One region of the Undibacterium sp. TC4M20W genome, then DNA from elsewhere that is predicted to be linked to it. Evidence: predicted binding sites of a transcription regulator. Region 1 holds the regulator's gene; the other holds the start of a gene.

Region 1 (3,417 bases):
GGCGTGGGCAAGACCACGACTACGGCCAAGCTGGCTGCCCGTTGCGTCATGCGCCATGGTCCTTCCAAGCTGGCATTGATCACGACTGACGGTTATCGTATCGGCGGTTTTGAACAATTGCGTATCTACGGCAAAATTTTGGGTGTCATGGTGCACGCGGTCAAGGATGAGGCAGATTTGCGCATTGCCTTGTCCGAGCTCAAGAACAAGCATACCGTCCTGATCGATACTGTCGGTGTCAGCCAGCGCGACAAAATGGTGACTGAACAGGTGGCGATGTTGTCTGGAACAGACACTCCGGTAAAGCGTTTGCTGTGCCTGAATGCGACATCAACAGGTGAAACCTTGAGTGAGGTCGTGCGTGCTTATCAGGGCAATGGCTTGGCAGGCTGCATCCTGACCAAGCTTGATGAAGCGGCGACTATCGGTGGTGCACTGGATATCGCGATACGCCAGAAACTCATGGTGTATTACATCGCCAGCGGCCAGCGCGTGCCTGAGGACCTGCATATCGCCAACAAGCTGTATCTGATAGACCGTGCCTTCAAACTCAAGCGTGAGACGGCAGCTTTCCGTTATCTGGATGAAGAATTGCCCTTGTTGATGGCGGGTGCAGTTTCTACGCAAGCATCAGGACGTGCTGGTCAGGAGGTGTCCCTTGGCTAGTTTCGATCAGGCAGAAGGCCTGCGCCGCATGCTGGCTGGGCCAAAACCACGGGTATTTACCTTTTTGTCGGCCTTGAGGGAAGATGAAAAGAGCGGCATGCTGGTGAATCTGGGTGTGTCACTGGCACGCCAGGGTAACCAGGTCTTGATGGTTGATACACGCTCTTCAGAAAACAGTGTCGGTGCCTGGTTGAATGCGAACCTTGATCAGACCTTATTGGATGTAGCGAGACAACAGCGTACAATGAAGGAAGCAGTCAAATTGGTGGCTGCTGGCCTGTCGGTGACGATGCTGGCCCGTCATGCATGGCTGCCGCCAGAAAATACGCGGCAATTGTCCAAAGTGTTTGATGTGGCAGCCAACCGTGCGGACCTGGTTATTGTGGATAGCGAGATCAACCTGGATGACAGTTTTCCGCTGGCGACGCTGGATGACAGCGAGCTGGTGATACAGGTTTCTGCTGATCCTGCCATGATCAAGGCTGCTTATGGATTGATCAAGCGTGTGAGCAACAGGCTGGGTCGGCGCGGTTATGGTATTTTAGTGTCCGGTGCATCGGAAAAAGAGGCAAGATTGATTTATACGAATATGGCGCAGGCGGCCAGCCGTTACCTGGCGGTGCCACTGCACTACGTTGGCCATGTGCCGGAAGATGAACACGTAAGAAAGGCTGCACATTTGGGACGCTCTGTGATTGATGCTTTTCCTAAAGCCCTTGCTTCGCTGGCATTCTCCCGGCTGGCTGAACAATTGGCAAAGACCGCGCGTTCCACCTTATGTGCAGAGGGAGTCCCTGAGCTGGGTGTCGGTCTCGGAATGTAATCAGAAAAATGTACACCGCGAGCGGAAAATCAGATAAAAACTTCCTTTTGAGGGAGCATGCGCCTCTGGTCAAGCGTCTGGCTTACCAGTTGAAGGCGCGCCTGCCTCCCAGTGTGGAGGTGGACGATCTCGTGCAGGCCGGCATGATAGGCCTGCTGGATGCCGTTAACCGCTACGAAGATACCCATGGCGCCCAGTTTGAAACCTATGCGGTACAACGCATACGGGGTGCCATGCTGGATGAATTGCGCAGTAGTGACTGGCTGCCGCGTGGCGTGCGCCAGAACATGCGCAAGATAGAAAATGCCATGAATGTGCTACAGCAAAAGCTGGGCAGGCCACCGCTGGAAACCGAGGTGGCGAAGTCACTCAAGCTGAGCCTGGAAGAGTACCAGAACCTGCTGACCGACAGTGGCGGGCATCAACTCGTCTATTACGAAGATTTTCATGATGCCGACACCAAGGAGCATTTCCTTGACCACTATTGCTCCGATTTTTCTGGCGATCCGCTGCAGGATTTGCTGAATGACGACTTCCGTGACGCCGTCATCGGTGCGATAGACAGCTTGCCCGAGCGCGAGAAACTGCTGATGGGTCTGTACTACGAGCAGGAGTTGAATCTCAAGGAAATTGGTGCTGTGATGGGGGTATCAGAGTCACGGGTCTCACAATTACATAGTCAGGCGGTTGCCAGGCTCAGGGCATACTTAAGGGAGAAAGCGTGGACTGGGCTAGCGTAATCGGATTGGTACTGGTGATATTTGGCATAGTCACCGGACAGTTGATGGAAGGCGGGCGCCTGTCTTCTCTGGTGCAACCCGCTGCCTTTGTCATCGTGGTCGTGGGTACGCTGGGCGCTGTGTTGTTGCAAAGCCGGCTCAATACCTTCAGGCGTGGCGTGCGCATGCTGCGCTGGATCGTTTCTGAACCACCAGACAGCAGTAAAAAAAATATCGCAGATGCTTTGATCTGGAGTGTGGTTGCCAGGCGTGAAGGTTTTTTGAGCCTTGAGCGTTATATGAATGCCTCATCCGACCCTTTCATCAGCAAGGGCCTGCGTCTGGTGATCGATGGCATAGACCCGATACGCCTGAAAGACATACTTGATGTCGATATTTCACTGTATGAAATGGAGCAACGCCAGGCTGCCAAAATCTGGGATGCTGCCGGTGGTTATTCACCTACCATAGGCATTTTGGGGGCGGTGCTGGGGCTTATCCATGTGATGGAAAATCTGAGCGACCCGTCCAAACTCGGTGGCGGCATCGCTGTTGCCTTTGTTGCCACTATTTACGGTGTGGGCATGGCCAATTTGTTGTTTTTGCCAATCAGCAATAAATTAAAAGAAATCATAGGCCGCGAAGTTACGCGCCGTGAAATGTTGTCTGATATTTTTTATAGTATCGCTCTGGGTGACAGCCCGCGTGTGGTGGAAGAAAGACTGACTAACCATCGCAATTAAGCGATGCAGTGAAACTGAAAAAATATACTTATGGCAAGGAAAAAATACCACGAAGAACCAGACAACCATGAGAGATGGCTGGTTTCTTACGCGGATTTTATTACCCTGCTGTTTGCCTTTTTTGTTGTCATGTATGCTATTTCCTCTTTGAATGAGGGTAAATACCGGGTCTTGTCCAACTCACTGACCGGTGCCTTTGGCAAAGTCATGACGGTGAATCCCAAGCCTGTCGATGCGCAGATTGAGCAAAAAATCAAGCTCGATCCCTTGCCTCTGGTTAAAAACCGTATCAATGAAGGTTTGCGCAAAGAAAAGGCGCAAATGACCACCATGGCCAAAGATATCATGACCGTGCTGGAACCCCTGGTGCGCGAAGGCAAGGTCAGGGTCACCCAGACCAGCCGTGGTATCACCATAGAAATCAATGCCAGTCTCTTATTTGCTCCTGGTGATGCCCGCCTGAATG
Region 2 (3,417 bases), on a different contig from region 1:
CTGACCCAGCGCGTTATCTGACGCTCGACTTCTATCGGTATATGATCACGCCCGCCGAGATTGGCATTCAGACCCGCTGCCAGCATCTCCGCTAAAGTACCAACAGGATTGCCACCACCCTGCACCCACCCCATAAATCCAGGATGGCTATTGCCTACCGAATACGGCAAGATATTTTCCATGAATTGTTGATGCACTTCACCGAGCTCAGCTGGCGCAGTTGGCAAACCCGACTGGAACTTTGCGCGCACTTCATCTGGTATCACTTGCCACACAGGGCGCTCGCGTATGTGCTCTGCGTAATCAAGGATATCGTCCAGCATGCGATGTCCCTGCGCACGCAGGGCCTGCCAGTCATCCGGGTCCAGTGAGTTCTTTGGCGGTACGGTCATTCAGATATCCATCCGTGAATAATTGCAGCATAAAGACAAGAAGCGCCTAAGCTTATTCACATTATGGATGAGCAGGTGGAAAATGAAGTGTCGAATAAAGCAAATTTTGCTGCTTTATTGATGCAAACGAATAGTTCAATAGCAATAAGTGACCTAAAGGCAACGCTTTATCTACCCTCTGCTTATGTCCAGCGCTTAGGGGAGTATTATCAATTACGGAGGTATTCAGCAAATAACTGTTTCCTAGAGCGGGCTCGTGGGCTGGACCAGTAATCTGCCACTTCCATGATAATTTCATCGCCAGAACGGATGCTCAATCGATAAGGCTTGCCCATCATCACGCTATGCACATACATGGCAAAAGCCTCGGCAAAATCATCATAGGCATTGGTTGCGGCATACAGACTGGAAAAACCGGTTTTTTCCAGCGCCTTGTAGATGCTAGGGATTAAATCGCCATCAACCTGCTGATCGCTATAGAAGTGCAAGTTCTTGCGGTGTTCAAAATCATGTCTGAGCAAGGGAATGATGTCGCCATTCATGGCGATTTGCCAGGACAGACTCAAGAAACTATATTCTTCAGTCGATCTGAATTTTTGCGAACCTATCCACCAGTCGGGCAAAAATTCGCTATTGGCCGTCAGCACATGACCAAATTCATGCAAGAGCAAAAACTGCATGGCATTCTTGCGGTTATCGTTTTCCGCAGCTTCAATTTGCAGATGGACTTGAAAAGCTGAGCCTGGCAAAAACGGCGTATTTTCTTTCCAGCTCGCCCAGTCATTGGCAGTGCGGCCCAAAAAAGCATCGGCATCCATCAGTGTCACCAGACCGAGTATCTGGCCATCGGGGCTTGTGACAACGTCGGTCACCGCAGATGAACCAAGGCCACGCCCAAGACAGACACCTAGCAGGGGTTTATCCAAAAGCTGCAACACAACAGGTGGCATATCCGCAATCGCTGCCCGGATATCATTTAAAAAATCGGGATTCAATTCAACTTGCGCAGGCAATTGGTCAGCAGAAGTGCAATTATTCACTTTTGCAACATAGGCCAATAATTCTTCGGGTGCTTTACCTATCCTGTCGGGGAGGGGAAGATTTGCTTGCTTTAACCAGTATTCAACATCAGAGCTGACAATCACTCTTTATCCATTCATGCATGGTCGTTCAACAAAACACCTTTTTTACCTTCCAGATCACGGGCTATCGCCAGCACTTCTCTGGAGGGTATTTGTCGCAATACGACCTTGGTCTCATTATCAACAATCTGCACCACCACTTTGCCAGAATCATTATCCAGATTGAGATTAACGCTTTTATTCAAACCGATGGCACGGTTGATCTGATCAACAGAGTTCTTGAGTTCTTTGGCAGAAATGTCACTTTGGGGCTGGCTGTCTTTGCTGACGGCAACTTTACTGGCCTCAACAACTACCGGCGCAGATGCCGCTTTAGCAACAACTGGTGCAGCCTTGACATCTTGCCGGGTATCAACACTGACACTGCCAGTGGCCCCACCTGCTATTTGATTGATGCTCATTTTGCTCTCCAGCCCTAAATTAAACCACGTGACGGATTACCGCATATTGTGTATTACGGTCGTTTTTGTCAAAAGTTTAGGTTTATTCTTGAAAGCAGCTTAATTTAATAGGTGCTTAGTGTGAACAGATATGTGAGCAGACATGTGAGCAGATGTAAGCAAGCGTTTGGCCTACCCCATAGAATTATATTAAATATAACATTATAAAAAGTCAATGTTTTATTTTCATCAAACCGGACCGACGTTGTTCATAACAATAAGTCATTCATTTCTGCACTGGAAAACAAGTCGATCAATCCGTCAGCCACTGCCCTTACCCTGGGTGAACGGCGTACATCATCATGCATGACCAGCCAAAGTTTTCTGCGCAGAGGGCAAACCTGATGCTCTATACGGTGCAGTTCGCGGTGACTCTGGCGCAAATAATGCGGTAATACGGTTATGCCAAGACCTGCCGCCACGCATTGAGCCAGCACCATTTGGTCATTACTGCGCAGCATGACTTTGCGCTGCGCCAGATAATCTTCCAGCCATTGATGATGGGGCGTTGCAGAGTTTTTTTCATAGGCGACAAATTCCCAATCTTCTTCCTTGCGCTTTTTCAGATAGGTTTTGCTGGCGTACAGGCCATACCCTACGCTGGCCAAGGGCTTAATGACCAGACCCGCGGTTTGTGGGCGCGCCATTCGTAAAGCGATGTCTGCCTCGCGCTTGCCGAGACTGACCTGATGGCGCTCTGCCTGTAACTCCAGCTCCACGCCGGTCAAACTGGTGCAGAGTTTTTTAAGCTGGGGCGCGAGTACAAAAGTCGATAAACTAGGTGGTGCAGAAATACGCACTATACCTTCCATTTTTCTGGTACTGAGCGCCTTTCTCTCAAAATTGAACCAGCGTTCTTCCACTTCCCGTGCGTGGGTGACCAGGTCGCGTCCTTCTGTGGTCAGTTGCCACCCGCGCACCAGTCTGTCGAACAGACGCAGCTTTAATGCTGACTCAAGCGCATCAATACGCCGCGCAACCGTCGTATGTTCCACCTGCAGGCCACGCGCAGCCCCGGTCAGCGTACCGCAATCGACCAGTGCCAAAAAATAGCGTAAATCATCCCAATTCATCATGGTGCAATTATGCACAGTCCAGGCGAATTTTTCAGTAATTTTCTTTCGATCCGTCTTTGATTAAGCTGCACATCAGGCAGACAGACATAGGGTCTGAACAATAGGTGAGAAGAGAACAAGAGAGGAAATATGCAAGCCATACAATTTTTTTCACAAGGTGGGCCAGCAGTGCTAGAAGTGGGTGACCTGCCAAGACCCAATCCAAAAGAAGGGGAAGTCTTGGTACGCGTAGATTACGCCGGCATCAATTACGCCGATGTGTATCAGCGCAATGGACAAAACCCGGCTTCCCTGCCCTGCATACCGGGGGCAGAAGGTGCGGGCACCGTGGTCGAAGGCAATGCGGAACTAACACCCGGCACCAGAG

The links. Region 1 encodes FliA, which starts transcription of late flagellar genes. Its sites were predicted from a motif close to CTAAAGTTTNNNNNNNNNNNGCCGNTA; they were not measured.
Region 2: the regulator FliA is predicted to act here: its motif matches at 1,989-2,015, upstream of ACO0LL_RS26925 (flagellar protein FlaG).

Annotation. Positions count from the first base shown of each region.
Region 1 covers NZ_JBMPPI010000014.1:60,568-63,984, reverse strand. Annotated here, with positions in the region: gene flhF (flagellar biosynthesis protein FlhF) at 1-666, shown strand, start outside; gene ACO0LL_RS17400 (MinD/ParA family ATP-binding protein) at 659-1,489, shown strand; gene ACO0LL_RS17395 (RNA polymerase sigma factor FliA) at 1,498-2,229, shown strand; gene ACO0LL_RS17390 (flagellar motor protein) at 2,211-2,951, shown strand; gene motD (flagellar motor protein MotD) at 2,982-3,417, shown strand, end outside.
Region 2 covers NZ_JBMPPI010000036.1:10,957-14,373, forward strand. Annotated here, with positions in the region: gene ACO0LL_RS26915 (pyridoxal phosphate-dependent decarboxylase family protein) at 1-392, opposite strand, end outside; gene ACO0LL_RS26920 (hypothetical protein) at 602-1,537, opposite strand; gene ACO0LL_RS26925 (flagellar protein FlaG) at 1,549-1,935, opposite strand; gene ACO0LL_RS26930 (LysR family transcriptional regulator) at 2,184-3,050, opposite strand; gene ACO0LL_RS26935 (quinone oxidoreductase family protein) at 3,180-3,417, shown strand, end outside.